4 regions of the Streptomyces tamarix genome follow, and region 3 is predicted to be linked to each of the others. Evidence: riboswitches for the same ligand, from Rfam matches in the RefSeq annotation. Region 3 holds a riboswitch; each other region holds the start of a gene.
The links. Region 3 has a riboswitch for cyclic di-AMP ahead of RND61_RS17120 (M23 family metallopeptidase). Riboswitches for the same ligand answer to the same signal wherever they lie in the genome.
Positions count from the first base shown of each region.

Region 1: another riboswitch for cyclic di-AMP. It lies ahead of RND61_RS17960 (LysM peptidoglycan-binding domain-containing protein); the one in region 3 lies ahead of RND61_RS17120 (M23 family metallopeptidase).
Region 2: another riboswitch for cyclic di-AMP. It lies ahead of RND61_RS29145 (M23 family metallopeptidase); the one in region 3 lies ahead of RND61_RS17120 (M23 family metallopeptidase).
Region 4: another riboswitch for cyclic di-AMP. It lies ahead of RND61_RS20135 (M23 family metallopeptidase); the one in region 3 lies ahead of RND61_RS17120 (M23 family metallopeptidase).

Region 1 is NZ_JAWCTQ010000021.1:35,060-42,538, forward strand. Features, by position in the region: gene RND61_RS17950 (FG-GAP repeat domain-containing protein) at 1-227, shown strand, start outside; gene RND61_RS17955 (vanadium-dependent haloperoxidase) at 270-1,592, opposite strand; cyclic di-AMP (ydaO/yuaA leader) riboswitch at 2,002-2,165, shown strand; gene RND61_RS17960 (LysM peptidoglycan-binding domain-containing protein) at 2,169-2,927, shown strand; gene RND61_RS17965 (Gfo/Idh/MocA family protein) at 2,988-4,007, opposite strand; gene RND61_RS17970 (sugar phosphate isomerase/epimerase family protein) at 4,185-5,099, opposite strand; gene iolC (5-dehydro-2-deoxygluconokinase) at 5,631-6,560, shown strand; gene iolB (5-deoxy-glucuronate isomerase) at 6,571-7,452, shown strand; gene iolD (3D-(3,5/4)-trihydroxycyclohexane-1,2-dione acylhydrolase (decyclizing)) at 7,463-7,479, shown strand, end outside.
Region 2 is NZ_JAWCTQ010000056.1:4,739-12,217, reverse strand. Features, by position in the region: gene shc (squalene--hopene cyclase) at 1-104, shown strand, start outside; gene RND61_RS29175 (phosphorylase family protein) at 105-791, shown strand; gene hpnH (adenosyl-hopene transferase HpnH) at 799-1,821, shown strand; gene RND61_RS29165 (aspartate aminotransferase family protein) at 1,832-3,217, shown strand; gene RND61_RS29160 (XRE family transcriptional regulator) at 3,276-3,887, shown strand; gene RND61_RS29155 (DUF6126 family protein) at 3,906-4,061, shown strand; gene RND61_RS29150 (tyrosine-protein phosphatase) at 4,082-4,894, opposite strand; cyclic di-AMP (ydaO/yuaA leader) riboswitch at 5,456-5,611, shown strand; gene RND61_RS29145 (M23 family metallopeptidase) at 5,616-6,557, shown strand; gene RND61_RS29140 (SGNH/GDSL hydrolase family protein) at 6,719-7,479, shown strand, end outside.
Region 3 is NZ_JAWCTQ010000019.1:82,515-89,993, reverse strand. Features, by position in the region: gene RND61_RS17135 (DNA gyrase/topoisomerase IV subunit A) at 1-1,511, opposite strand, end outside; gene RND61_RS17130 (M16 family metallopeptidase) at 1,699-3,048, shown strand; gene RND61_RS17125 (M16 family metallopeptidase) at 3,075-4,442, shown strand; cyclic di-AMP (ydaO/yuaA leader) riboswitch at 4,643-4,805, shown strand; gene RND61_RS17120 (M23 family metallopeptidase) at 4,819-5,589, shown strand; gene RND61_RS17115 (GntR family transcriptional regulator) at 5,815-6,492, shown strand; gene RND61_RS17110 (HPr family phosphocarrier protein) at 6,681-6,962, opposite strand; gene RND61_RS17105 (bifunctional acetate--CoA ligase family protein/GNAT family N-acetyltransferase) at 7,048-7,479, shown strand, end outside.
Region 4 is NZ_JAWCTQ010000025.1:87,753-95,231, reverse strand. Features, by position in the region: gene trmB (tRNA (guanosine(46)-N7)-methyltransferase TrmB) at 1-140, shown strand, start outside; gene RND61_RS20140 (PrsW family intramembrane metalloprotease) at 228-1,580, shown strand; gene RND61_RS20135 (M23 family metallopeptidase) at 1,823-2,911, opposite strand; cyclic di-AMP (ydaO/yuaA leader) riboswitch at 2,924-3,059, opposite strand; tRNA gene RND61_RS20130 (tRNA-Met) at 3,423-3,496, opposite strand; gene RND61_RS20125 (DUF5994 family protein) at 3,747-4,238, shown strand; gene RND61_RS20120 (hypothetical protein) at 4,560-4,724, opposite strand; gene RND61_RS20115 (PRC-barrel domain-containing protein) at 4,756-5,112, opposite strand; tRNA gene RND61_RS20110 (tRNA-Lys) at 5,525-5,600, opposite strand; gene RND61_RS20105 (DEAD/DEAH box helicase) at 5,755-7,479, opposite strand, start outside.

The DNA.
Region 1 (7,479 bases), on a different contig from region 3:
ACGGCAACGCCCCGCTCCAGGCCCGCCGCCAGATCGGCACCGGCTGGAACATCTACGACGTGCTCGTCGCGTACGGCGACGTCACGGCGGACGGCCACCCGGAGCTGCTCGCCCGCGACACGGCCGGTGTCCTGTGGCAGTACACGGGCACCGGGAACGCGGCGGCGCCGTTCCGGTCGCGCGTCCAGGTCGCCCAGTACTGGGACGGGTTCGACGCCATCCTCTGATGGTACGTCAGGTCCGGTGCGCCGCCGCCCGCGGCCGGCCGGTCAGCGGGTCGGTCGGTCGGCCGGTCGGTCGGCGGGCTGGTCGGCCAGCGGGCGGAAGTGGCGGGTGAGCGCCCAGGCGGCGACCCGCTCGCCCGTCCGCGTGCCGACCGTGTTCGCCGTGCGGGTGTGGATGCCCGCCCAGGTGCGGGCGCCCACGCAGTCCCGGTTGTACTCGTAGGCGGAGGCGTAGTAGCGGGTCTCCTTCGCGAAGGCCGACGTGATGCGCAGGTCGAGGAACGGGCTGTCGGACAGCAGCGTCAACGTCCGGGCCAAGGCGCCGGTGGTGGTGGTGTGGCCACTGAGGTAGTCGGGGTGCGAGGGGGTCTCCAGGAGCGGCTCCCACGCGGGGTCGGCCTGGGTGCGGGGGTTGTTGTCGCGGTCGGCCTCGCGGATCGCGGTGATGGGCCGCCAGGTGCCGTAGTGCAGCTTGGCGTCCCACGCGGCGATCGTCGCGTCGATCTGGACGGTGTTGACGGCGGCGAACAGGCGTGCCGTGTCGACCAGGTCGAGGCCGTTCCGCGCGGCACGGTCGGCCAGGGCGCCCTGCAGGTCGAGGTCGACGAAGAACCGCGCGGTGTCGGTCTGCCACCGGCTCCGCACCCGGCTGTTCTTCGCGCCGTACGCCTTCACCTCGTTCAGGTCGGCGGCGTAGCGGGCGGACGGCAGCGCGGGCGGCGGCCCGGGACGGAACCGGTCGGGCCGGTCCATGAGCAGCGGGCGCAGCCGTGCCAGCCACGCGGTGGTGAAGGGGCGGTACGCCGACGGTGTGGGGCGCCAGACGCCGGGGGCGGGGGAGGCCGGGAAGGCGACCCGGGCGCCGTGGCCGTCGTTCTTCCGCAACGCGATGACGTGGGTGGCCGCGCGGTGGCCGAACGCCACCCCCGCCTTCTCCGCCCACCCGTCCGGCACCGCAGCGAGCGAGGCGGCGTGGGCGGCCCTCAGCCGGGCCGCCGCCTGCGGGAAGTAGTGCCGCAGCACGTCGTGGGCGGCGGTCGCGGCGGCGGCCACGGCCGACGCCGTACGAGGCGCCCGTCCGTTCCAGCGGTACGGCTCGTACCGGCCTTCGATCCCGACCACCGCGTTGTACATGCCCGTCGAGACGAGGGCGTGCCACAGGGCCTTCTCCGGCGAGATCAGACGGTTCTCGGGGTCCACGACCTCCGCCGTCAGCCGCGCCCAGTCGGCGATGACGGAGCCGGGGGCGGAGGCGGAGGGCGCGGTCTGCGGCGCCGGTGCCGCAGGTGCGGGGACCGGCGCCACGATCGCCGTCAGACCCAACAGCGTGGCCGCGGCCGCCAGGGTCCGGCGCGGTGACGTCCTCATCGATCTCTTATGCACTTTTATCCCTTTTTGGTCGATATCCGTCATTCACACCTTCGGCGTTCGGGCGGGAAGCGCAATCGCACTCGCCGCTCCAGGTGCTCCAAGCACCCGTACGGAGTCGACCCGGGACCCATGTCCGTTTGATTACTATTTCAGGGTATTGATTAAATACATATGACTTGTCTATTTTTGGGGTGAGGTGGCGGGGGGCGGGCGGGAGGCGCAAACCGTGATGTCGGTCACGGCGGGCGGACGGCGGAATTCCCCGGACGCCGCGCGGGGGCACGGAATTCACCGCCGAACGGGGCTGCAATGGATCATCGGCCGGAATTCCCGCCCTTGTTCCTCCCGGCGGATTTCGTTTACGGTCACCGTCATTCCGGAGGGAACGCCGAATCCTGCCGCCTTCCGGATTCCAGCACCCACACACGCGCGCTCGGCAGGAGCGGGGGAACCAGGTAAGTCGCCGGTCCGGTGTCCGGAGCGGCTAGGGGTGAAGTCGCGGGAGACCGCGGCCGGGCATCTCCCGCCCGAACCCGACAGCTCACCTCGCAGGCGTCGGAGAGGAAAATCCCCATGCCCGCACAGGGTAAGCACCGTCGCCCCAAGAACAGCCGCCTCAGCCGCGGGCTCGTCGTCGCGAGTACCGGCGGGGCCGCCCTCGCCCTGCCCCTGACCGGCGCCGCCACCGCCTCCGCCGCACCGGTCGCGGCGCCCGCCGTGGCCGTCGTCGCGCCGGCCGCCGCCGTCCAGGCCGCCAAGCCCGTGACGTACACCGTGGCCGTCGGCGACACCCTTTCCGGTATCGCCGGCGAGCATTCCGTGAGCGGCGGCTGGAAGAAGCTGTACGAGGACAACAAGAAGGCCATCGGTGACGACCCGTCACACATCCGGCCCGGTCTGAAGCTCACCATCGGCGCCGCGGCGGCGGCTTCGGCGGAGCGTTCCGAACCGGCCCGCGCCGACCGCTCCGAGGCCCGCGCCGTCGTCACCCCCGTCGCGGTGAAGACGTACGCCGACAACCTCGACGGCTGGATCAAGGAATCGTTGGACATCATGGCCCAGCACGGAATTCCGGGAACCTACGACGGAATTCACCGCAACGTCATGCGCGAGTCCTCCGGCAATCCGCTCGCCATCAACAACTGGGACTCCAACGCCGCCGCCGGGACGCCCTCCAAGGGACTCCTCCAGGTCATCGACCCCACGTTCAGCGCCTACCACGTGCCCGGCACGTCCCTGGACCCGTTCGACCCGGTCGCGAACATCACCGCCGCGTGCAACTACGCCGCCGACCGGTACGGCTCCATCGACAACGTCAACGGCCCGTACTGACCCGCCCTCCGGGTATCCGACGCGCCGGGCCCCGGCCCGTCGGGTGCCCGGTCGCGCACGTCAGCGGTAGAGGGCCGGCCGCTCCACCAGGCCGACCTCCACCCGGCGGCCCTCGGCCCGCGCCCGGAGGGCCGCCTCGCAGACGGCCGCCGCCGCGTACCCGTCCCAGCAGCTCGGGCCGGTGGCCCCACCGCGCAGGGCGGCGTCCACCCAGGCCCGCACCTGCCGGTCGTACGCCTCCTCGAACCGCTCCACGAACCCCGGCGCGATCGAACCGCCCCACCGGCCGCCCGCGGCGACGAGCATCCCGTGCGCGTCGCCGATCCGCGCGGTGCCGTTCTCGCACACCGCCTCGGCCTGCACCTGGTACCCGAAGCGGCAGTTGACGTAGACCTCCACGTCGGCGAGCGCCCCGCCGTCCGTCTCGAAGACCGCGAACTGCGGGTCGTCGACGCCCTCGGGGGCGTTCCCCGACGGCCGCGGCCGCATCACCGTCACCGCCGTGATCTCCTGGCCCAGCAGCCACCGCGTGACGTCCATCTCGTGGACCGCCGAGTCGCCGAGGAGCATCTCGCCGGTGAACCAGGGCGGCGACGAGGCGTTGCGGTGCCGGTGGTGCAGCATCAGCGGCCGACCCAGCCCGCCGCCGTCCAGCAGCGCCTTCAGCCGCAGGTATTCGGCGTCGTACCGCCGCATGAAACCCACCTGGACCAGCCGCCTGCCCAGCCGCTCCTCCGCCCGCAGCACCCGCAGCGCGGACGCCGCGTCCGGGGTGAGCGGCTTCTCGCACAGCACCGGCAGCCCGCGCCGGAGCGCCGCCATCAGCGCCGCCTCGTGCGCCGGACCGGGGGAGGCGACGAGCACGGCGTCCACGCCGGGCGCGGCGATCGCGGCGGCCGGGTCGGTGTACGCCGCGCAGCCGTCGACACCGTCCGCGACGGCCTTCGCCCGCTCGGCGTCCACGTCCGCGACGGCGGCCACCCGCGCCCCGCTGATCACCCGGTCGATGCGGCGCACGTGGTCGGCGCCCATCCGGCCGGCGCCGACGACGGCCACGCCGAGCGTTCCGCGCTGGGTCATGGTCGAAGGTCTCCTTCCCCGAGGTCCGGGAGGTCGGAAGGTCCGGCAGGTCACAGGGACCGGGGGCCCTGGATCCGGAGGGACCGGGAGGCCCCGGGGGCTGGAGGGCCCGGAGGGACCGGGAGCCCCGGGGTCCGGCAGGTCCGGAGGGACCGGGAAGCCCCGGGGGCCCGCCGGTCAGGCACCGCAGGAGCGGAGGAACCGGCGCGTGCGCACCGCGATCGGCAGCGGCCGGTCCGGCGGGCACGGGTACATGTCCTGCTCCACGATGGCGAACAGGTCCACGCCGAGCCGCTGCGCCGCCGCGAGCACCGGTTCGAGTGCGGGGACGCCGGACGGCGGCTCGCACATCACCCCGCGCCGCACGGCCTGCCCGAACGGGACGCCGTTCTCGACGACCTCCGCCAGGACGGCCGGGTCGACCTGCTTGAGGTGCAGGTAGCCGACGCGCTCCCCGTACGTCTCGATCAGCTTGACGCTGTCGCCGCCGCAGTACGCGTAGTGCCCCGTGTCCAGGCACAGCGAGACCAGGTCGGGATCGGTCGCGTCGAGGAACCGCTCCACGTGCTCCTCCGTGTCGAGGTGCGTGTCGGCGTGCGGGTGGACGACGATGCCGAGGCCGTACCGCTCCCGCACCTCGCGGCCCAGCCGCTCCGTGCCGCGGGCGAGGTCCGCCCACTGCCCGGCGGTCAGCTCGGGCGGTTCGACGACCTCGGCGGTCCTGTCGTCCCGCCAGAACGAGGGGATGACCACCAGGTGCCGCGCGCCCATGGCGCGGGTCAGCTCCGCGACCCGGCTCACCCGTTCCCAGGTCGCGTCCCAGACGGCGGGGCCCCGGTGCAGGGAGGTGAAGACCGTGCCGGCGGAGACCTTCAGGCCGCGCCGGGCGGTCTCGTCGGAGAGCCGGGCCGGGTCGGTCGGGAGGTAGCCGTACGGGCCGAGCTCGATCCACTCGTACCCGGCCCCGGCCACCTCGTCCAGGAACCTCTCCCAGGGCACCTGCCGCGGGTCGTCGGGGAACCACACCCCCCACGAGTCCGGCGCGGAACCGATCCTGATGCGGTCGAGGGACGGGGTGCCGACGGTGTCCATACGCGGTCCTTTCACCCGGGCGCGGGCGGTGCTGGGCGGTCTGGTACGGGCGGGTTCGACGGTGGTCCGACCCTATCGGCACGATGCCGCGCCGCGGGCGGTGCCCGCTCCGCTCGTCCGGCGTACCGCCACCGCGCGCCGGGGGCGGAGCCACCATCTCCCTCGCCCGTACGGTGGCGTCGCGCACCGCCACCGCGCGCCGGGGGCCGGGGGCCCGCGGGAGGCCCGTCCTCGCGCGGACGGTCCCGCCGCGGCGTGTGAGATCGCTCTCCATGCGGGTCAATGGTGTCCCTGCGGCTTTATCCCCCCGGAGGGGGAGGGCAGTAACGGCGTGAGTGAGCCGACGCCGACCACCGCCGCGCGGAAACCGTCCCGCCGTCACCAGGAGCGACACGCATGCCCGAACCCGCCGACACCGACCCCGAGCCCGCCGACGCCGGGACCGCTGGGACCGCCGGGACCGACACCGGCGTCGAACCGGGCGCCGGCGCCGCGGGCCGGACCCGCGGCGAGCCCTTCGACCTGATCGCCATGGGGCGCGTCGGCGTCGACCTCTACCCCCTCCGGACCGGCGTGCCCCTGGCGCGGGTCGAGACGTTCGGCAGGTTCCTCGGCGGGTCCGCCGCCAACGTGGCCGTCGCCGCCGCCCGCCTCGGCCGGTCCGTCGCCCTCGTCACCCGCACCGGCGACGACCCCTTCGGCGCGTACGTGCGCCGGGCGCTCCGGGAGTTCGGCGTCGACGACCGCTGGGTCACCCCCGTCGACGCCCTCCCCACCCCCGTCACCTTCTGCGAGATCTTCCCGCCCGACCACTTCCCCCTCTACTTCTACCGCTACCCCAAGGCCCCCGACCTGGAGATCCACCCCGGCGAACTCGACCACGGCGCCCTGCGCGCCGCCCGCGTCCTGTGGACGACCGGTACGGGACTGAGCGCCGAACCCAGCCGCGCCGCCACCCTCGCCGCCCTGCGCGCCCGGGCGGGAACCGGCGTCACCGTCCTCGACCTCGACTGGCGGCCCGCGCTCTGGGACGATCCCGCCGAAGCCCGCGCCCACTACGCCGAGGCCCTGCGACACGCCACGGTCGCCGTCGGCAACCTCGACGAGTGCGAGCTCGCCACCGGCGTCCGCGAACCCCGCGCCTGCGCCCGCGCCCTCCTCGGCACCGGCGTCGAACTCGCCGTCGTCAAACAGGGCCCCGCCGGCGTCCTCGCCGTCCACCGCGACGGCACCACCGCCGAAGTCCCGCCCGTCGAGATCGAGGTGGTCAACGGACTCGGAGCGGGCGACGCGTTCGGCGGCGCCCTCTGCCACGGCCTGCTCGCCGGCTGGGACCTGGAGCGGACCACCCGGTACGCCAACGCCGCGGGCGCCCTCGTCGCCTCCCGGCTCGCCTGCTCCTCCGCCATGCCGACCGCCGCCGAGGTGGACGCCCTCCTGGACACCACCGGACCGCTGTGAGGAGAACACCGTGACCAGCAGCCACCACCTGCCCGCCGGCACGGCCGCGAACGGCCCGTACACCGTCGACGTCGGCCCCGCCTCCGCCGGCTGGGACCACTCGGCGCTCCGCGTCCTGCGCCTGCCGCCCGGCGGCCGGCACGCGTACCACACCGGCGGCAGCGAGTGGATCGTCCTGCCGCTCTCCGGCGGCTGCGCCGTCACCGCCGACGGGCGGACCTTCCTCCTGACCGGCCGCCCCGACGTGTTCAGCGCCGTCACCGACTTCGCGTACGTCCCCCGCGACGCCCACGTCACGATCACCTCCCGCGACGGCGGCCGCTTCGCCCTCGCCGGAGCCCGCTGCGAGCGCCGCCTGCCGGCCCGCTACGGCCCCGCCCCCGCCGTCCCCGTCGAACTGCGCGGCACCGGCACCTGCTCACGCCAGGTCAACAACTTCGCCGCGGCCGACACGTTCGACTGCGACCGGCTCATCGCCGTCGAGGTCCTCACCCCCGGCGGCAACTGGTCCTCCTTCCCGCCGCACAAACACGACGAGCACCGCCCCGGCGAGGAGTCGCGGCTGGAGGAGATCTACTACTTCGAGATCGCCGCCCACGGCGGCACCCCCGGCCTCGGCTACCAGCGGGTCTCCCCGTCCGGCCGGGGACGGGGCACCGACCTCCTCGCCGAGGTCCGCGACGGCGACGCCGTCCTCGTCCCGGACGGCTGGCACGGCCCGTCCATCGCCGCGCCCGGACACGACATGTACTACCTCAACGTCATGGCCGGCCCCGACGGCGAACGCGCCTGGCTGGTCCGCGACCACCCCGACCACGCCTGGATCCGCGCCACCTGGCCCGGACAGCCCACCGACCCCCGCCTCCCCCTGTACACCGCCCCCTCGCAGTGAGGTGCCACCGATGAGACCGCCCACCCG
Region 2 (7,479 bases), on a different contig from region 3:
CCTGGGACTTCTCCATCAACTACCACCTCTACCGGCAGGTCTTCCCGCTCACCGCGCTCGGCCGGTACGTCCACGGGGAACCGTCCGTCGGCAAGGGGCGCTGAATGCCCGCCGGACCGGGGCCGTCCGGTTCCGCGGACCGCTCCCCGGCCCCGCCGCCCGCCCCGGCGCCGCTGCTGGTCGCCTGCGCGCTCGGCATCGAGCACCTGGCCCTGCGCAGCGGCCGGACGGGGGGCGCCGGGGCGCGCAGGGCGACCCTGCTGCGCACCGGCATGGGCCCCGAGCACGCTCGCCGCGCGGTGGCCGGCGCCCTGCGGGACGGGCCGCTGCGCACCGCCGCCGTCGTCGCCTCCGGCTTCTGCGCCGGGCTCGCCCCCGGGATGCACCCGGGCGACCTGGTCGTCGCCGACGAGACGCGCGGCCCGCACGGCGCCACCCCCTGCACGGCCCCGGAGGCGCTCGTCGCGGCCCTGGCGCGGGAGCTGCCGGGGCGGACGGTCCACACGGGGCCGCTGACCGGCTCCGACCACGTCGTACGGGGTCAGGAGCGGGCGGCCCTGCGCGCCACGGGGGCGCTGGCGGTGGACATGGAGTCCGCCGCCACCCTGCACGCCGCGCTCGCGGCCGGGCCCCGGCCGGTTGCCGCCGTCCGGGTGGTCGTGGACGCCCCGGAGCACGAACTGGTCCGGATCGGAACGGTACGCGGTGGAATATCAGCCTTCCGTGTTCTTCGTGCGGTCCTTCCCGCGTTCCACGAATGGCACCGTTCCTTGCCGCTCCCCAGGAGGTGAGCCAGAGATGGCCATGCCGCTCCGCCAGACCGTCCGGGTCGGGACCTATCTGCTCGGACAGAGGCTCCGCAGGCGCGAGAAGTTCCCCCTCATCGTCGAACTCGAACCGCTCTACGCCTGCAACCTGAAGTGCGAGGGCTGCGGGAAGATCCAGCATCCGGCCGGGGTCCTGAAGCAGCGCATGCCCGTCGCCCAGGCGGTCGGAGCGGTCCTGGAGTCCGGGGCGCCCATGGTCTCCATCGCCGGCGGCGAGCCGCTGATGCACCCGCAGATCGACGAGATCGTGCGCCAGCTCGTCGCCCGCCGCAAGTACGTGTTCCTCTGCACCAACGCGTTGTTGCTCCGCAAGAGGATGGACGACTTCGCCCCGTCGCGCTATTTCGCCTTCGCCGTCCACATCGACGGGCTGCGGGACCGCCACGACGAATCCGTCGCCAAGGAAGGCGTGTTCGACGAGGCCGTCGCCGCCATCAAGGAGGCGAAGCGCCGGGGGTTCCGCGTCACCACCAACTCCACGTTCTTCAACACCGACACCCCGCAGACCGTCATCGAGGTCCTCGACTTCCTCAACGACGACCTCCGCGTCGACGAAATGATGATCTCGCCCGCGTACGCCTACGAGAAGGCGCCCGACCAGGAGCACTTCCTCGGCGTCGAGCAGACCCGCGAACTCTTCAGGAAGGCCTTCGCCGGCGGCAACCGCCGCCGCTGGCGCCTCAACCACTCGCCGCTGTTCCTCGACTTCCTGGAGGGCCGGGCCGACTTCCCCTGCACGGCCTGGGCCATCCCGAACTACTCCCTCTTCGGCTGGCAGCGCCCCTGTTACCTGATGAGCGACGGGTACGTCCCGACCTACCGCGAGCTGGTCGAGGAGACCGACTGGGACGCGTACGGCCGGGGCAAGGACCCGCGCTGCGCCAACTGCATGGCGCACTGCGGCTACGAGCCGACCGCCGTCCTCGCCACCGTGGGCTCCCTGCGCGAATCCCTGCGCGCCGCCCGGGAGGCGCTCCCCGGCCGCGGCGCCTGAGGAGCGACGCATGAGCACCGGCTTCGACCTCGGCAAGCTGCTCGCGGACCGCGCCTCCGAGCGGTACGAACTGCACGCCCGGCACCTCAACCACCAGCTTCCGCGCATGCTGCACACCATCGGCTTCGACAAGGTGTACGAACGCGCCGAAGGCGCCCACTTCTGGGACGCCGAGGGCAACGACTACCTCGACATGCTGGCCGGCTTCGGCGTCATGGGCCTGGGCCGCCACCACCCCGTGGTGCGCCGGGCCCTGCACGACGTCCTCGACCTCTCCCTGCCCGACCTCACCCGGTTCGACTGCGCGCCGCTGCCCGGCCTCCTCGCCGAGCGGCTGCTCGCCCACTCGCCCCACCTGGACCGGGTCCACTTCGGCAACAGCGGCGCGGAGGCGGTGGAGACCGCCCTCAAGTTCGCCCGGCGCGCCACCGGCCGGCCGCGCGTCGTGTACTGCGCCCACGCCTTCCACGGGCTCACCGCCGGGGCGCTCTCCGTCAACGGCGAGGACTGCTTCCGCGACGGCTTCGGCCCGCTGCTCCCCGACACCGCGATCGAGCTGGGCGACCTCGACGCCCTGGGGCGGGAGCTGAGGCGCGGCGACGTGGCCGCGATGATCGTGGAGCCCATCCAGGGCAAGGGCGTCCACGAGGCCCCGCCCGGCTTCCTGCGCGCCGCCGCGGAACTGCTGCACGAGCGGGGCGCCCTGCTCATCGCGGACGAGGTGCAGACCGGCCTCGGCCGCACCGGCGACTTCTACGCCTACCAGCACGAGGAGGGCGTCGAACCCGACCTCGTGTGCGTCGCCAAGGCCCTGTCCGGCGGGTACGTGCCGGTCAGCGCCACCCTCGGCAAGGACTGGATCTTCAAGAAGGTCTACTCGTCGATGGACCGCGTCGTCGTCCACTCGGCGAGCTTCGGCGCCAACGCCCAGGCCATGGCCGCCGGCCTGGCCGTCCTCGCCGTGTTGGAGGACGAGGGCCTCGTGGAGAACGCCCGGCGCACCGGCGCCCTGCTGAAGTCCCGGCTCGCGGAGCTCGTCGACCGGTACGAGATGCTCCGCGAGGTGCGCGGGCGCGGCCTGATGATCGGCATCGAGTTCGGCAGGCCCTCGTCGCTGGCCCTGCGCGGCCGCTGGACGATGCTCCAGACGGCCCGCAGGGGGCTCTTCGCGCAGATGGTCGTCGTCCCGCTGCTCCAGCGGCACCGGATCCTCACCCAGGTCTCCGGCGACCGCCTGGAGGTCATCAAGCTGATCCCGCCGCTGGTGGTCGGGGAGGAGGACGTCGACCGGTTCGTCACCGCGTTCACCGCGGTGATGGACGAGGCGCACAGCGGCGGTGGACTGATCTGGGACTTCGGGCGCACCCTGGTCAAGCAGGCCGTCGCCAACCGGTGATTTTTGCCCGGGAGGCAAGAAAATTGCCCCCCGGGAAATTTCCTGGCGCAATGGACGCATGACGACCGTCGAAGGCGAGCCGGCCGACGCGCTGCCGGACGTCGCGCCCCAACTGCGCGCCCTGCGCCGCCGCAGGGGCCTGACCCTGGAGGCGGCCGCCCGGCGCGCCGGGCTCTCCCCGGCCCACCTGTCCCGTCTGGAGACCGGCCGCCGCCAGCCGTCGCTGCCGATGCTGCTCGGGCTCGCCCGTACCTACGGTACGACCGTGTCGGAGCTGCTCGGCGAGGCGGCCCACGCCGCGGACCCGGTGGTCCGCGCCGGCCGCGCCGAGCCGGTCGAGGCCGGCGGCTGGACCTACCACCAGGCGGGCGCGGCGAACAGGGCCATGCAGGCGCTGCGCGTGGAGGTCCCGTACACGGGGCTGCGCGACGCGGTCCGCGTCCACCCGGGCGAGGAGTGGCTGTACGTGCTCGCCGGGCGCGTACGGCTGGCGCTCGGCGACGCCGTGCACGTCCTCGACCCGGGCGACAGCGCCCACTTCGACTCGCTCACCCCGCACCGGATCGCCGCGGCCACCCGCGACGGGGCGGAGCTGCTGTTCGTCCACACCCTCCTGCAGAGCTCCGCCGCCGACCTGTGCCTCGGCGGCGGCCCCGCCCAGCGCCACTGAGACGACCGAGAGGTACGCGTGTCCGAGCCGGAGAACCCGAACCCCATCCCCAGCACCCAGGAGCGGTGGATCAACCGCAACCTCGTCATACGGCTGTTCGCCTACCTGGTCGCGGGCCACCTCTTCGCGGCCTTCCTCTACCTGCTCTTCCTGCTCGGCGGCCAGAACCAGTAGCCGCCCGGCCCGCGCGGACCTCAGACGTCGAGCAGGCGCTCGCGCAGCCGGTCGCGGGTCTCGCCGCTCAGGCCGAGCCCCTCGCCGAGGTACCGCTCGGTGGAGCCCCAGGTCTCCTCGATCGTCGCGTACGCCGTGTGCAGGTACTCGGCGCGCGCGTCGAACAGCGGGCCGAGCAGCTCCATCACCTCCGGGGACATCCCGGCGGGCGACGAGTCGCTGCGGCGGACCTTGTACCGGCGGTGCGGGTCGTTCGACTTCAGGTAGTCCGCCTCGATCGCCTCGCGCTCCACGCCGACCGCCAGCAGCACCACCGCCACGGACAGACCCGCGCGGTCCTTGCCCGCCGCGCAGTGCATCAGCGCGGGCACGCTGTCCGCGGCGAGGGCGTGCAGGACCCGGCTGTGCTCCGCGGTGCGCTCGACGACGATGCCGCGGTAGGCGGCCCGCATCCGCGCCGCCGCCTTGCCGTCCCCGAGCAGGTCCCGCAACTGGTCCAGGTCGCCGTTGCGGACCATCCCCCAGAACTCGGCGCCGTCGGCCGGGTCCGTCAGCGGGATGTTGACGTTACGCACCCCGGGCAGCTCCACGTCCGGGCCCTCCAGCGCCTGGTCGGCGGCGTTGCGGAAGTCGAAGACGGTGTGCAGCCCGAGCGACGTCAGGAACGCCGCGTCCTCCTCGGTGGCGTGCGCGAGGTGCCCGCTGCGGAACAGCACCCCGGGCCGCACCCGGCGCCCGTCCACGGTCGGCAGCCCGCCCACGTCACGGAAGTTGCGGACGCCGGTCAGCTCCGGCTCGGCGGTCGACGGGAAGGACGGCAGCTGCTGCGTCACGGGAGCTCCTCCGTGTCTGGCGTCGGCGACGGCCGCCGACGAGGTAGCGGTCCGACGATACGACATCGCTTCCCCGGGCAAGGATCCGCCGCGGGGTGGGTGCGGCGCACCGTCCCGCCGGTGGCGCGCGGGTGGCGGGACGCCCTGCTCCCCACCGTGGCCGCGTCCTGTTCCGGCGTGGTTCGCCCAGGGGAGCCAGGCGGCTTCGGCGCGATGATCGTCCGCTTGTGTCGTTGTTGATCCGATGATCACGTAAGAGGGATTCTGTCGCTTCTGTCCGTATTGATGGAGTACGTCATAACGCGCCCTGGAAACAAGGGGGATGGGCTCCACCGCGTGAGCAGCGTCATAAAGGTGACGGATCGTATCCGGTGGCGCCGCCTGGAATCCCCGCGCCACACGGGAATTCATGATCCGTAATCCACGGAGGGTGACCGGAATTCCCCGAAGAATTCCCCGGCGTGAATGAGCGGGGGCAACCATCCGCTTGTTCCCGTCGTCCCCACTCGTTTACGGTCCCGTTCCAGCCGGGCGGATCGCCGAATCCTGCCGCCGCCCCGGAATTCGCACCCACCCACGTGTGGCAGGAGCGGGGGAACCAGGTAGGCCGCCGTACGGGAATTCCCGTACGGCTCGGGGTGAAGTCGCGCCACCCGCGCGGCCGGGCAGCTCCAGCCCGAACCCGACAGCTCACCTCGCAGGCGCCGGAGAGGAATTCGCCATGCCCGCCAAGGGTAAGCACCGCCGTATCAAGTCCAGCCCGCTCACGCGCGGTTTCGTCGCCGCCGGAACGGGCGGTGCCGCCATCGCCCTCCCGCTCCTCGGTGCGACCGGCGCGCACGCCGCCGCCCCCGCCACGGCCCCGGCCGCCGCCCCCGCGCAGACGGCCGCCGTCGCGTCCGCCGCCGGGACCGCCAAGCCCGCGCCGCGCGTCTACACCGTCGTCGCCGGCGACTACCTGGCGAAGATCGCCCACAACAAGAACGTCGAGGGCGGCTGGAAGAAGCTGTACGCCGACAACCGCGAGGCCATCGGCGACGACCCGGCGCTCATCCACCCGGGCCTGAAGCTCACCCTCGGCGCCAAGGCCACCGCCAGGGCCGACGACTCCCGCGGCGAGCGCGCCTCCCGGTCCGCCGCCAAGACCCAGGCCCCCGCCGAGGTCCAGGCCCCCGCCGAGGCGAAGCCCGCGGCCGACACCCCGGCCGAGGCCGAGACCCAGGCCCCGGCCGAGACCCAGACGCCCGCGCAGAGCGGCTCCGGCTTCACCGCCCCGGTCTCCGCCGGCATCACCACCCCGTACCGCGCCTCCGGCTCCATGTGGTCCTCCGGCTACCACACGGGCGTCGACTTCGCCGCCTCCTCCGGCAGTACCGTCAAGGCCGTCGGCCCGGGCACCGTCGTCTCCGCCGGCTGGAGTGGCGCGTACGGCAACGAGGTCGTCATCAAGCACGAGGACGGCAACTACTCGCAGTACGCCCACCTGTCCTCCCTCTCCGTCTCCGCCGGCCAGACCGTCGGCGGCGGGCAGCAGATCGGCCTGTCCGGTTCCACCGGCAACTCGACCGGCCCGCACCTGCACTTCGAGATCCGCACCAGCCCCAGCTACGGCTCGGACGTCGACCCGCTGGCCTACCTCCGGAGCCACGGCGTCAGCATCTGAACCTGACGCGCGCGTCACCGCGAACCGCCGCCGCCCGGCACCCCGCGAGGGTGCCGGGCGGCGGCGCGGTGGCGGAGATCACGCCCCGTCAACCCCTCCTTACGGTCGCGTAGGTCACATCCCACGGTGGATGATGTGCTGCCGTGGCAGACGATTCGACGATGGGGGAGAACGACGTGATCGGGTCGTACACGGCGATCGGCGACAGCTTCACCGAGGGCGTGGGGGACCCGGGCCCGGACGGGCGGTTCCTCGGCTGGGCCGACCGCCTCGCGGTCCTGCTCGCCGACCGGCTCCCGGAGGGCCGGGAGTTCCGGTACGCCAACCTCGCCGTGCGCGGCAGGCTCCTCGACCAGATCGTGGAGGAGCAGGTGCCCCGGGCCAAGGAGCTCCTCCCCGACCTGGTGACCTTCTGCGCCGGCGGCAACGACATCATCCGGCCCGGCAGCGACCCCGACGACGTGGCCGCGCGCTTCGAACGCGCGGTCGCGGACCTGACCTCCGTCATCGGCACGGTCGTGGTGACCACCGGATTCGACACGCGCGGCGTCCCGGTCCTGCGCCGCCTGCGCGGCAGGATCGCCACGTACAACAGCCACGTCCGGGCCATCGCCGACCGGTACGGCTGCCCGGTCCTGGACCTGTGGTCGCTCAGGACCGTCCAGGACCGCCGCGCCTGGGACGCGGACCGGCTCCACCTGTCGCCCGAGGGGCACACGCGGGTCGCGCTGCGCGCCGCCCAGCTCCTCGGCCTCGACGTGCCGGCCGACCCCGACCAGCCGTGGCCGCCGCTCCCGCCGCGCGGAACCCTGGAGGAGCGGCGCGACGACATCCAGTGGGCCCGCGAGTACCTCGTCCCCTGGATCGGCCGCCGTCTGCGCGGCGAGAGCTCCGGCGACCGGATCTCGGCCAAGCGCCCGGA
Region 3 (7,479 bases):
GAACCGGCCGACTCCAGCAGCACCGTGCGCCGCTCGGTGCCGAACTTCTTCGCCACCGTGGCCAGCTCGGACGACACGAGCTTGCGCAGCTCGGCGTCCGACTCCAGGATCTTCGTCAGCTCCTCGATCTCGCTGTTCAGCCGGTCCCGCTCGCCCTCCAGCTCCAGCCGGTCGAACTTGGTGAGCCGCCGCAGCGGCGTGTCCAGGATGTACTGGGTCTGGATGTCGCTCAGGGAGAACCGCTCGATCAGCCGCTCCTTGGCCTGCGCCGAGTTCTCACTCGACCGGATCAGCCGGATCACCTCGTCGATGTCGACGAGGGCCACCAGCAGGCCCTCCACCAGGTGGAGCCGGTCCCGCTTCTTGCCGCGCCGGAACTCGCTGCGCCGCCGCACCACCTCGAAGCGGTGGTCGAGGTAGACCTCCAGCAGCTCCTTCAGGCCCAGCGTGACCGGCTGGCCGTCCACCAGCGCCACGTTGTTGATGCCGAAGGACTCCTCCATCGGCGTCAGCTTGTACAGCTGCTCCAGCACCGCCTCGGGCACGAAGCCGTTCTTGACCTCGATGACCAGGCGCAGGCCGTGCTCCCGGTCCGTGAGGTCCTTGACGTCCGCGATGCCCTGGAGCTTCTTCGCGCCGACCAGGTCCTTGATCTTGGCGATGACCTTCTCGGGGCCGACCGCGAACGGCAGCTCCGTGACGACCAGGCCCTTGCGGCGCGCCGTCACGTTCTCCACCGTCACCGTCGCGCGGATCTTGAACGTGCCGCGGCCGGACTCGTACGCGTCCCTGATGCCGGACAGGCCGACGATCCGGCCGCCGGTCGGCAGGTCCGGGCCGGGGACGAACCGCATGAGCGTCTCGAGGTCGGCGCCCGGGTGCCTGATCAGGTGCCGGGCGGCCGCGACGACCTCGCCCAGGTTGTGCGGGGGCATGTTGGTGGCCATACCGACCGCGATGCCCGACGCGCCGTTGACCAGCAGGTTCGGGAAGGCGGCCGGGAGGGCGGCCGGCTCGCGCTCCTGCCCGTCGTAGTTCGGCACGAAGTCGACGGTGTCCTCGTCGATCGACTCCGTCATCAGGGACGTCGCGTCGGCCATCCGGCACTCCGTGTACCGCATGGCGGCCGGCGGGTCGTCGTTGCCCAGCGAGCCGAAGTTGCCGTGGCCGTCGACCAGCGGCAGGCGCATCGAGAAGGGCTGCGCCATGCGCACCAGCGCGTCGTAGATCGACGCGTCGCCGTGCGGGTGGAGCTTGCCCATCACCTCGCCGACGACGCGGGCGCACTTCACGAACCCGCGCTCGGGGCGCAGGCCCATCTCGTTCATCTGGTACACGATCCGGCGGTGCACCGGTTTCATGCCGTCCCGCGCGTCGGGCAGGGCTCGGGAGTAGATCACCGAGTACGCGTACTCGAGGAAGGAGCCCTGCATCTCGTCGACGACGTCGATGTCGAGGATCCGCTCCTCGAAGTCGTCGGGCGGCGGGGTCTTCGTGCTGCGGCGGGCCATCGCTGCTGCGGCTCCTTCACCAACAAGGTTGATCTGACGCCGACCATTGTGGACCGTCCCACTGACAGGACCGACCGCGACCCGGAAGAGGGACGCCGCAGCTTGCCGGGAACTTCGCAGGGCGCCGGTGCGCTTGCATACAGTGGCAGGACTTTTCCATGACGCGATCGAAGGGACGTACATGCCCATGGGTCACACGGCCACAGCCCAGGCCGGCTCCGGCGGCCTGACAGCGACCGAGCACCGGCTGGCCAACGGCCTGCGCGTGGTGCTCTCGGAGGACCACCTGACCCCGGTCGCCGCGGTGTGCCTCTGGTACGACGTCGGCTCCCGCCACGAGGTCAAGGGCCGCACCGGCCTCGCCCACCTCTTCGAGCACCTGATGTTCCAGGGCTCCCAGCAGGTCCGGGGCAACGGCCACTTCGAGCTGGTGCAGGGTGCCGGCGGCTCCCTCAACGGCACCACGAGCTTCGAGCGCACCAACTACTTCGAGACCATGCCCGCCCACCAGCTGGAGCTCGCCCTCTGGCTGGAGGCCGACCGCATGGGATCCCTCCTCGCCGCCCTCGACGACGAGTCGATGGAGAACCAGCGGGACGTCGTCAAGAACGAGCGCCGCCAGCGCTACGACAACGTGCCGTACGGCACGGCGTTCGAGAAGCTGACCGCCCTCGTCTTCCCGGACGGGCACCCCTACCACCACACGCCGATCGGTTCCATGGCGGACCTGGACGCGGCCACGCTGGAGGACGCCCGGGACTTCTTCCGCACGTACTACGCGCCGAACAACGCCGTCCTGTCCGTCGTCGGCGACATCGACCCCGAGCAGACGCTCGCCTGGGTCGAGAAGTACTTCGGCTCCATCCCGTCCCACGACGGCAAGCCCGCGCCGCGCGACGGGACGCTCCCGGACGTCATCGGCGAGCAGCTCCGCGAGGTCGTCGAGGAGGACGTCCCGGCCCGCGCCCTGATGGCCGCCTACCGCCTCCCGGCCGACGGCACGCGCGCGTGCGACGCCGCCGACATCGCCCTCACCGTCCTCGGCGGCGGCGAGTCGTCCCGGCTGCACAACCGGCTGGTCCGGCGCGACCGCACCGCCGTGGCCGCCGGCTTCGGGATGCTGCGGCTGGCCGGCGCGCCCTCGATGGGGTGGCTGGACGTGAAGACCTCCGCCGGGGTCGAGGTGCCGGACATCGAGGCCGCCGTCGACGAGGAGCTGGCCCGGTTCGCCGCCGAGGGGCCCACCGCCGAGGAGATGGAGCGCGCCCAGGCCCAACTGGAGCGCGAGTGGCTGGACCGGCTGGGCACGGTCGCGGGCCGCGCCGACGAGCTGTGCCGGTTCGCCGTCCTGTTCGGCGACCCGCAGCTCGCCCTCACGGCCGTCCAGCGGGTCCTGGACGTCACCGCCGACGAGGTGCGCGAGGTCGCGGCAGAGCGGCTGCGCCCGGACAACCGCGCGGTCCTCGTCTACGAACCCACCAAGGCCGACGACGGCGACCGGACCGACAGCGACGAGGAAGAGGGGGCGGACCAGTGAGCGACGCTGCCGTGTCTCTGACGACCATGGAGTTCCACCCGCGGCCGAAGCCGGGCACGCCCCGCGTGTGGGCCTTCCCCGCGCCCGAGCGGGGCGAGCTGGGCAACGGCCTGACGGTGCTGCGCTGCCACCGCCCCGGCCAGCAGGTCGTCGCCGTCGAGATCGTCCTCGACGCCCCGCTGGACGCCGAGCCGGAGGGCCTCGACGGCGTCGCCACCATCATGGCGCGCGCCCTGTCGGAGGGCACGGACAAACACACCGCCGAGGAGTTCGCCGCCGAGCTGGAGCGGTGCGGCGCCACCCTGGACGCGCACGCGGACCACCCCGCCGTGCGGGTCTCCCTGGAGGTGCCGGCCTCCCGGCTGCACAAGGCCCTCGGGCTCCTCTCCGACGCGCTGCGGGCGCCGGCCTTCGCGGACGACGAGATCGACCGCCTCGTCCGCAACCGCCTCGACGAGATCCCGCACGAGACGGCCAACCCCGCCCGCCGCGCCGCCAAGCAGCTCTCCGCCGAGCTGTTCCCGGCCTCCTCGCGCATGTCCCGGCCCCGCCAGGGCACGGAGGAGACCGTCGCCCGGATCGACTCCGCGGCCGTACGGGCCTTCTACGAGGCCCACGTCCGCCCCGCGTCGGCCACCGCGGTCGTCGTCGGCGACCTGACCGGCATCGACCTGGACGCGCTCCTCGACGACACGCTCGGCGCGTGGACGGGCGGCGCGCCCCGCCCGCGCACGGCGTCGCCCGTCACCGCCGACGACACCGGCCGCGTCGTCATCGTGGACCGGCCGGGCGCCGTGCAGACGCAGCTCCTCATCGGCCGCGTCGGCCCCGACCGGCACGACAGCGTGTGGCCCGCGCAGGTCGTCGGCACGTACTGCCTGGGCGGCACGCTCACCTCCCGCCTGGACCGCGTCCTGCGCGAGGAGAAGGGCTACACGTACGGCGTGCGGGCCTTCGGGCAGGTCCTGCGGTCCCTGCCGGACGGCACGGGCGCGGCGATGCTCGCCATCAGCGGCTCCGTCGACACGCCCAACACCGGCCCGGCGCTGGACGACCTGTGGAAGGTGCTGCGCACCCTCGCGGCGGAGGGGCTCACCGACGCCGAGCGCGACGCCGCCGTGCACAACCTGGTGGGCGTGGCCCCGCTCAAGTACGAGACGGCGGCGTCCGTCGCCGGCACCCTCGCCGACCAGGTCGAGCAGCACCTGCCGGACGACTTCCAGGCACGGCTGTACCGGCTCCTGGACGCGACGGGCACGGTGGAGGCGACGGCGGCCGTCGTCAGCGCCTTCCCGCCGGACCGCCTCGTCACCGTCCTCGTCGGGGACGCGGCGCAGATCAAGGCGCCGGTGGAGGCGCTGGGCATCGGCGAAGTGACCGTCGTCACCGGCTGATTGACGGGGCGGAACCCCGTCGTCCACCCGGACGGCGGGGTTCCGTTCTTGCTCGGACTTATGTCCGTTTTGTTGGAGAGGTTGGGTGTCTGTTCTGTGGCGTGCGCTACAAAAAAGCGTGTCTGTTTGGTGATTGAAAGATCAGCCGCATAGCGTCTTAGGCGCTGTCCGCCCCCCGTACCCGCCGCACCCGCGGCACCGGGCAGCGATCGCCGAATCCCCGTCGGGCGTGAGCCCGGGGAGCCGGGGACCCATGTCCCCTGGGGTGAATCGGACGCCTTCGCCACCGCGTGGAGGGGCCCGTAGGAGACCTTCCTGCTCCGAACCCGTCAGCTAACCCGGTAGGCGAGAGGGAAGGAAAGGACACGTTCCCTTCATGGCGTTCACCCGTTCCACCGGGAAGCACCGTGCCCCGAGCCGAGTGAGCCGCAGGAGCGCCCACGTCGCCGGCGCCGCCGCCCTCGCCACCTCCGGCGTCATCGGAACCCTCGCCTCCCCGGCGTTCGCCGCGGACGCGGAGCGCGCCTCCCTGGAGGACACCGGCCTCAACCAGGCCATCGCCGGCTACGAGCTGGCCGACGAGGTCGAGGACCAGGCCGCCGCCCAGGAGCTGGCCGCCGAGGTGGCCGAGCGCCAGGCGCAGGCCGAAGCGGCGGCCGAACGCCAGGCCGAGGCCCGGGTCCAGGCCGCCCGCGAGGCCCAGGAGCGCGCCTCCCGCGAGGCCGAGCGCAAGCGCCTCAACTCCTTCCAGCTCCCCGTGGCCGGCTCGTACGTCTCCACCCCCTACCGGGCGGGCGGCTCGCTGTGGTCCTCCGGCAGCCACTCGGGCGTCGACTTCCACGCCCCGTACGGCTCCGCCGTCGTCTCCGTGGGCCTCGGCACGGTCGTCGAGGCCGGCTGGGGCGGCGCGTACGGCAACAACGTGGTGATCCGGATGCACGACGGCACCTACACGCAGTACGGCCACCTCGCCTCGATCGGCGTCGCGGTCGGCCAGACGGTCATGCCGGGCCAGCAGATCGGCATCTCCGGCTCGACCGGCAACTCCACGGGCCCCCACCTCCACTTCGAGGCCCGCACCTCCGCCGAGTACGGCTCCGACGTCGACCCGGTCTCCTACCTCCGGGCGCGCGGCGTCGACGTCTGACCCGCCCCGCTCCGCGAAGGCCCCGGCTCGGTCACCGAGCCGGGGCCTTCGCGTCGCCCCTCCGCCTTCCCGCCGCCCGCAGTCCACCGCCCCGGCCAAAAATTCACCATGGATTACGGCCCGGGATCGGAAAATGCCCTTCGTTGCAATAGAGTCACCGAACAGCGTCGAACTATTGGGTGTCGCGCGGATTAAACGGTGGGCGGAGCGATTCGGAGGTTCGGTATGCGCATTCCCGCGCACTCGGTGTGTACGGCGATCCGGGCGGACATCGTCTCCGGGGTGCTGCCGCGCGGCAGCCGCCTCGCCGAGGAGCAGCTCGCCCGCCGCTACGGCGTCTCCCGCGTCCCCGTCCGCGAGGCGCTGCGGACCCTGGAGTCGGAGGGCTTCGTCGTCTCGCGCCGCCACGTCGGCGCCTGCGTGGCGGAGCCGACCGAGCAGGACGCCGCCGACCTGCTGGAGATGCGCACGCTGCTGGAGCCGCTGGGCGCCGCCCGCGCCGCCCAGCGCCGCACCGAGGCCCACCTCAAGGTGCTGCGCGGCCTCGTCCGCCTGGGTCGGGAGGGGGCCCGCCGCGGCCAGGGGGAGGACCTGCGCCCGCTGGGCGACTGGTTCCACGAGACGCTCGCCCAGGCGTCGGCCAGCCCCGGCCTGACCTCGCTGCTCACCCAGCTGCGCCACAAGACCGCCTGGATGTACGCGGTCGAGGAGCCGGCCAGGCCGGCCGAGGCGTGGGCGGAGCGCGGCGCGATCGTCGACGCCGTCGCCCGGAGCGACGCGGAGCGGGCCCGGATGCTCACCGCCCAGCACGTCGAGCGGTGGCGCGGCACCCACCGGCTGCGCCGCACGGGCCGCGTGAGGGGTTCGCAACCTCCCGTAAACACCGCCGGAGCGCGGAATTAACAGCGGGGCCGTATACAAAGGAAGGGAGAAATGACGGGGTCCTTTTCGGCTGCCCGCGAAAAGCGCTGTCCGGGAAATCGGGGAATCCGCGGGACCGGCGGGAACCGGAAATCCGGCGCGTCCCGGAAGAAGGAGAGCCGCACCCCCGAATTCCGGGCGGTGCGGCTCCGTGGTGCTGCCGGTCGTCGTCAGACGGTCTCGGGAAGCTCCTCAAGACCCTCGGCGACCAGCTTCGCCAGACGGTCCAGCGCCGCGTCCGCGCCCTCGGCGTCGGAGGCGAGGACGATCTCCTCGCCGCCCTGCGCGCCCAGGCCGAGCACCGCGAGCATCGACGCGGCGTTGACCGGGGTGCCGCCGGCCTTGGCGATGGTCACGGGGACGCCGGAGGCCGTGGCGGCACGGACGAAGATGGAGGCGGGGCGGGCGTGCAGGCCCTCGGCCCAACCCACGTTGACGCGGCGCTCAGCCATGGTGTTGCCCTTCAAGTGCTAGTGGTTGTCTAGACCAGTCTCTCATGTCCGGCGGAGTGCCGGAACGGCGCCGTACCCTTGGCCCATGCTGAACCCGTCCGATCAGTCGGCGCACGCGTACCCCGACCACTGGGAGGCCGACGTGGTGCTGCGCGACGGCGGCACCGCGCGGATCAGACCGATCACCGCGGACGACGCCGAGCGCCTGGTCAGCTTCTACGAGCAGGTCTCGGATGAGTCGAAGTACTACCGGTTCTTCGCACCTTACCCCCGGCTCTCCGCCAAGGACGTGCACCACTTCACCCACCACGACTACGTGGACCGGGTGGGCCTGGCCGCGACCGTCGGCGGCGAGTTCATCGCGACGGTCCGCTACGACCGGATCGACGCCGCGGGCCGCCCCGCCGCCGCCCCCGCCGACGAGGCCGAGGTCGCCTTCCTCGTCCAGGACGCCCACCAGGGCCGCGGCGTCGCCTCCGCCCTGCTGGAGCACATCGCCGCCGTCGCCCGCGAACGC
Region 4 (7,479 bases), on a different contig from region 3:
CGGCGCACCCGGACTTCGAGAACACGGCACCCGGCGGCGGCTTCGCGCCCCGGCCCGGCTTCCGCCCGCTGACCCGGTTCGAGGGGCAGGGCCTGGAGAAGGGGCACGTCGTCCGCGACCTGCTGTTCGCCCGCGCGTGACGGCCCGGCCGCGCTCGTCCACAACGTACTCGCGCTTGTCCACAACGCGCTCGCGGAGTGTCAGTCCGGCCGTCTAGGGTCCATCGGGTGTCAGATTCGCGCGCGCCCCGCTCCGCACCGCGGACCCCTCCGCCGGCCGGCCCCGCCCAGCCGGCCATCCCGGCATACCACCCGCGGCCGTCGTTCGACGCCGTGCCGGACCGGGTCCGTTGGCGGTACAAGCCGCGGGGCGCGTTCTGGCGCAGCAGGGCGGTGCGCGCCTCGGCCGTGATCCTGGTGCTGGCCCTGTGCGCCCTGGTGATCCTGGCGCTGGTGCGGGAGCAGACGGGAACGGCGGGTTTCGTGGTCGGCCTCGGGCTGGCGCTGCTGCCCGTACCGCTGCTGGCGGCGGCGTTCCGCTGGCTGGACCGGGTGGAGCCGGGCCCGTGGAGGAACCTGCTGTTCGCCTTCGCCTGGGGGGCGTTCGCGGCGGCGCTCGTCGCGATCCTCGCCAACACGTTCGCGACGCGCTGGATAGCCACGGCGACGGCGGACCCGACGTCGGCGGACACGCTCGGCGCGACCGTCGTCGCCCCCGTCGTGGAGGAGGGCGCGAAGGCCGTCGCGATCCTGCTGGTCTTCCTGTTCCGCAGGCGGGACTTCACGGGGCTGGTCGACGGCGTGGTCGTCGCCGGGTTCACGGCGACGGGCTTCGCGTTCACCGAGAACATCCTGTACCTGGGGAGCGCCTTCGACGAGGACCAGGAGTTCGGGACGTCCGGCTTCGAGTCGGTGACGGCGGTGACGTTCTTCGTCCGGGTCGTGATGTCGCCGTTCGCGCACCCGCTGTTCACGGTCCTGACGGGCATCGGGTTCGGCGTCGCCGCGATGACGGCGCGCCGGCGCAGGGTGGTGCGGACGCTGCTGCCGCTGCTGGGGCTGGTCCTGGCGATGGGGGTGCACGCGCTGTGGAACGGCTCGACGACGTTCGGGCCGTGGGGCTTCCTCCTCGTGTACGGGGCGTTCATGCTGCCGGCGCTGGGTCTGCTGACGTGGCTGGTGATATGGACGCGCCAGCGGGAGCTGCGGACGATATCCGGCGAGCTGCCGGCGTACGCGGCGGCCGGTTGGCTGTCCGCCGACGAGCCGCTCGCGCTGTCGTCGATGCGGGCGCGGAGCCTGGCGCGGTCCTACGCGGCGCGCACGTTCGGCCCGGCGGCGGCGCGGTCGGTGGGCGAGTACGAGGCGTTCGCGACGTCCCTGGCGTTCCTGCGGTACCGGGCGCGGCGGGGTGTGGCGGACCAGGACTTCACGGCGCGGGAGCAGGAGCTGCTGCACCACATGTGGCAGCGGAAGGAGGTGGCCGCCCCGGCCCTGACGTTCGCGGCGCGCGCGACGGGCCGGGTGTGGACGCCGCCGCCGCACCGCGACTACGCGGGCTACAACCCGTACCGCTACTGAGGCCGTACGGGCTGGGGCGCGGCCGGGCCCGAAACACGGCCGGGCCCCGAGAGCGGGGCGCGGAACCGGGGCGCGGAACCGGGGGCGCGGCCGGGCCCCGGGACCAGAGCACGGTCGGGACCCGGGGCCGGGAAGAGCGGACCGGCAGCCCTGGCGTCGGGGGGTGTGCCGCCGGGGCTGCCGGGATCGGGGTCCGGCGCGGGACGCGCCGGGGTACCGGGACGCGTCGGGGCGCCGGGGTGTCAGATGGTGAGGCCCTTGCCGCGCAGCCAGGCCAGCGGGTCGATGCCGCTGCCGGAGGCGGTGTGGACCTCCAGGTGGAGGTGCGCCCCGGTGACGTTGCCGGTCGAACCGACGCGGCCGATCGTGTCGCCGGTGCCGACGGACTGCCCGGCGCTGACGGTCATCGAGGAGAGGTGGCAGTACCAGACCTCGGTGCCGTCCGCCAGCTCCAGCACGACGCGGTAGCCGTACGCACCGGACCAGCCGGCCGACTTGACGGTACCGCTGTGGACGGCGTTGGCCGGGGTGCCGGTGGGGGCGGCCAGGTCGAGGCCGGTGTGGTAGCCGGAGGACCACATGGAGCCGGCCTGGCCGTACGTGGAGGTGATCGTGTACGAGGAGGTCGGCAGGGCGTAGCTCGCGGCGAGCTTGGCCAGGCGCTTGGCCTCGGCCTTCGCGGTGGCTTCCGCCTCGGCGCGCTTGCGCTCCTTCTCGGCGGCCTTCGCCTCGGCCTCGGCGGCGGCCTGCTGGGCGGCGGCCTCCTCCGCGGCCTTCTCCGCGGCCGCCTTCTCGGCGGCGGCCCGGGCCTCGGCCTCGGCGGACGCCTGCTGCTGCTCGGCCTGCTGGAGGATGCGCGCCCGCAGCGCCTCGCCCGCGTCGGCCTCGGCACCGGCGCCCCGGGCGTCGGCGGGGCCGTTCCCGGTGGACAGGGCGAGCGTGGCGAGACCGGCGGAGGCGGGGGCCTCGTCGGGGGCGTCGTCCGCGTCGTCGCCGAGGAACGCGCCGACGCCGGGGAGCGAGGAGGCGTCGGGGAGGTTGATGTCCGGCAGGGATATCGCGACGCTGGGCTTGTCGTGCGCGGTGGCCATGCCGCCCGCGCCGACGGCGGCGATGACGCCGACCCCGAGGACGGTGGAGCTGCGGGCGAGGCCGCCGCGCTGCTTGACCACACGGTGCCGGCCCCGGACGGGGCGGACGGTCTCCTCGGTGGGGTTCCACTCGGAGGCGGCCGCGGGGGCGGCGGTGGCCGGAGGTCCCGAATCGGTGGGACGGCCGGTCGTGTCGTACGAGCCGAAGGGGGCTTCGGGGGCAGGCCTGTTGGACGCCACGGAGGCGTACTCCTTTCCTTCCTTCTCCGCCTACCGGGTTAGCTGACGGGTTCGGAGCAGGAAGGTCCCCTACGGGCCGGTGAAGGCCCGATTCACCCCAAGTGCGGTGGTTCCCCGGTTCCCTTGCGGGATTCGGCGCATGCGCACGGCGCCGCCTTCTGCGACGACTGATACGACCGCGCTGCGTTATCGAACGTTAATAGAAGCCGGGCCCGTATTCCAAGCCGCTCCCGGGAACACCTCGCTCACTCGGCAGTGAATCAAGGCCCTATAAAGGGACAAGTCACAGCAAATTGACCCCTTGTCAGGCGGTCGCGCCCCCGAAACTCCTCGATCAAATTTCTGACTGTGTGTCAATTGTTATCGCACAGAGCGGCCTGTCGATCACGCAGGGTAGATACCGGCCCCGGTGCCCCGCCGACCTGCCGCGCAGACACCCGGACACCCGGCCCCGCAGACACGCAGACACGCCGAAGGCCCGGTGCTGTGTGCACCGGGCCTTCGGTTTCAGTAGCGGGGACAGGATTTGAACCTGCGACCTCTGGGTTATGAGCCCAGCGAGCTACCGAGCTGCTCCACCCCGCGTCGATGAACACCACCTTACGCTATTCCAGCGAAGGTCATTCACCATTTCGCACTCCACGGCCGGAAAGTTTCCGGCGGCCCCTCTCCGGAGGCCCGGAACCACGCCGCGCGAGCCCGGCCGCCCGGCTCGGCCCTCCCTCCCGGAGGAGGTCGCGGACCCCCGGTGACCGGGGCGGGCGGAGTACCGTGGGAAGTGGTGGACGTCCGGTTCGCCGAAGGGACCGGATCCCGTAGACAGGCGGACATCAGCATGGCCCACTCCGACACGCCTCCCGCCCCCGGGCACCTGCCGGACACCCTCCACGAAGCGGTGGAACCGGGGACGGCGCTCCTGCGGCTGGAGACGACCCGCTCCCGCGAGGGCGTCCTCGACGGGGCGTGGTGGCCGCGCTCCCATGACATCGCGGAGGAGCTGCCCGCCCTGGTGAGCGCCCTGACCGAGCACCTCGGCCCGATCTCCCGCGTCGGCCTGGACGCCGCCGCCTGGGAGGGGCTCCCGGCCCGGCTGGTCGTCGACGAGCGGGTGGTGCGCATCGACTCGTTCCCCGTCGGGGACGACACCGTCCTGGTCACCCGCGGGGACCAGGACCACTTCTCGCTGCTCGTCGTGCCTCCGGACACGCCCCGGGACGAGGCGCGCACCGCGATGGCGCAGGCCGTCCGCGCCGACAACGTCACGCAGGCCCGGCAGATCCTCGTCGACACGCGCACCGGGCGGAGGGCCGGCCCTCCCCGGGGCTGACCCGTGCGGGGACCACCGCACCGACCCGCGCGGACGCACCGACCCGCGCGGGGCCGTCCCGCCGCGAGCCGCCCCGCCGCACTGGCCCACCGCAGGACCGCCCCGCCGCGCGGGCCCCACGGGACCGACCCACCCGAGCCCCACGGGCCGATCCCCCACACGGACTCTCCACAGGCCACCCGGCCCCACGGAAACACGGGCCCCACGGGCCACCCCGCCGCGCGGGCCCCACGGGCCACCCCGCCCCACGGGCCCCACGGGCCACCCCGCCCCACGGGCCCCACGGGGCCGGCCCGCCGCGCGGGCCGCGCGGAGGGCCGCCTAGCGCCTCCGGGCGCCGCGCCGGGAGAGATGGGCGCCGAAGAAGATCAGGTCGGCCACGAGGACGACGGCACCGATGATCAGCAGGTACATCATCCCCTTGACCGCGACGCCGATGAGGCCGAGCACGACGGCCACGAGGACGAGGAACAGGAAGATCGCCATGGTCTGGAACTCCTCCGTGCGACGGTCCGGTTCAACGGCGCGCGAGTTGCCGTTCGCCGGCGGCACCGGGCCGGTAGGCCAGGCCGTAGTGGTGGAAGACGGCTTGCTCGTCCTCGGCGGCGAGCACGTCGTCGGTACCGATGGCGGGGGACTTGCGGACCGTGCCCCTGTCGTACGGGACCCTGACGTAGCCCGGTCCGACGGTCGCGTCGTCGAGCGGGACGAACACCAGGCGCTGGCGGGTGGGCAGCCCCGTCCGGACGGTGGCCATGGCGGGTTCGTCCGTCGCGGTGCTCACGTAGATCGCCTCCAGCACGCCGATCTTGTGCCCCTTCGGGTCCACGACGTCCCGGTTCCGCCACTCCCGGATGTCTGCTGGATGGATCATGCGGTTTGCTCCCTGGTCGGGCCGCGCTCCGGGCAGGGCCGCTCCACCGGTCGGCGGCGGCGCGACGACGTGCCCGCCCCTGTCTCCTTCCAGCCTGCCCCGACCCTCCCCCGGCCGCCACACGGGCTCGACCGGCCGTGCCGCGGAGCCCGGCCCCGCGTACCCCTCCCGGCGGTCGGCCCCGCCGCCCCCGAGCCCCCTCCGTACCGGAGCCACCGACGTACCGGGCCACCGCCGCCCCCGAGCCCCCTCCGTACCGGAGCCACCGACGTACCGGGCCGCCGCCTTACCGGAGCCACCGCCGTACCGGAGCCACCGGCGCGCGGAACGGGTCCCGGCACACGTGTGCCCCGGCCGGGGAAACCGACCGGGGCACGAACCCGGTGACCGAAGCCTCGCGGCGGCTCCGACCTGGTAGGCCCTGTGGGACTCGAACCCACAACCAACGGATTAAAAGTCCGCTGCTCTGCCAATTGAGCTAAGGGCCCTCGACGGGTCATCCCCGAGCATAGCCCGCCGGAGGACGTGAGCCGATCGGGTATCGGCACAACACCCGTTTCCGGCGCGTCCCGAAAGGCGGACGGGCCCGCGCACGGCACCTGGGTGTCGCGTACGGGCCCGTCCGAGGGGTCCTACGGAGTGTCAGCCGTTGCGCTTCCAGCGCGGCTTGTCGTCGCGGCGGCCGAAGGAGCCGGTGCCCCGGTGGTCGTCGCGGCGGTCGTCACGACGACCGTACGGGCGGTCGTGGCCGGCGGGGCGGTGGCCGCCCGCGGGGCGGTCGTCGCGGCGGTCGCGGTTGAACGGGCGGTCCGTGCGGCGGAACCCGCCGCGGTCGCCACCCCGGTCGTCGCGGCGGTCGCGGTTGAACGACGGACGGTCGTCACGACGCTCGTACGACGACGGACGGTCGTCACGGCGGAACCCACCACGGTCGTCCCGACGGTCGCCACCTCGGTCGTCACGACGGTCCCGGTTGAACGACGGACGGTCGTCACGACGCTCGTACGACGACGGACGGTCGTCACGGCGGAACCCACCACGGTCGTCCCGACGGTCGCCACCCCGGTCGTCACGACGGTCCCGGTTGAACGACGGACGGTCGTCACGGCGGAACCCGCCGCGGTCCCCGCCCCGGTCGTCACGACGGTCACGGTTGTACGACGGTCGGTCGTCACGGCGGAACCCGCCGCGGTCGCCGCCCCGGTCGTCACGACGGTCGTCCCGGCGGTCACGGCCGAAGCCGCGGTCCTCCCGGCGCTCGTACGAGGGGCGCTCCTCCCGCTGGGCGGGGACGGGCACCTCGGTCTCGGCGGCGGCCGGAGCCGCCTCGGCCGCGATCGCCTCCGCGGCTTCCGCCACGGCCTTCTCCGGGTCCTCGCCCCGCTCGCGCGCCGCGCGGGCGATCAGGCGGTCGGCCTCCTCGCGGAGCTCCGCGGCGCGGCGCTGCACGCGCTCCAGCTGCTTGGCCAGGTCGGCGGCCTCGCGCTCGGCCTGCTTGGCGGCGTTGCTGGCCGAGTCGGCCTGCACCTCCGTCAGCGACCGGGCACCGGTGATCTCGGCGACCTCGGGGTCGAAGGCACCGCCCTGGCCGATGATGTGGCGGGAGGCGTCGACACCGGCGTCCTCCATGAGGCGGAAGATCTGGCGGCGCTGGTGCGGCAGCGCCAGGGAGACCACGACACCGGAGCGGCCGGCGCGCGCCGTGCGGCCCGAACGGTGCAGGTAGTCCTTGTGGTCGCCGGCCGGGTCGACGTTCAGCACCAGGTCGATGCCGTCCACGTGGATGCCGCGCGCGGCGACGTCCGTGGCGACGAGCACGTTCACGTACCCGTCCTTGAAGTCGGCCAGCGTCCGCGTGCGGGCGCCCTGCGTCATGCCGCCGTGCAGCGCGTCGGCCTTCACGCCGGCGTCGCGCAGCTGCTCGGCGACGCGGTCGGCGCCCAGCTGGGTGCGGACGAAGATGATCGTGCGGCCCTTGCGGGCGGCGATCGCGGACGTGACCGGCGCCTTGTCCTTCGGCTTCACGACGAGGACGTGGTGGGACATGGTCGTGACGTTGCCCTGGGCGCTGTCGACCTCGTGGTTGACCGGGTCGTTCAGGTAGCGCTTGACGAGCGTCGCGATCTCGTTCTCCATGGTCGCGGAGAAGAGCATGCGCTGGCCGCCGGCCGGGACCTGGTCGAGGAGCTCGGTGACCTCGGGCAGGAAGCCCAGGTCGGCCATCTGGTCGGCCTCGTCGAGGACGGCGACCTGGACCTGCTCCAGGGAGCAGGCGCCGCGGTTGATGACGTCGCGCAGCCGGCCCGGCGTGGCGACGAGGACGTCGACGCCGCGCTCCAGGGCGTAGATCTGGTTGCCCATCGACGT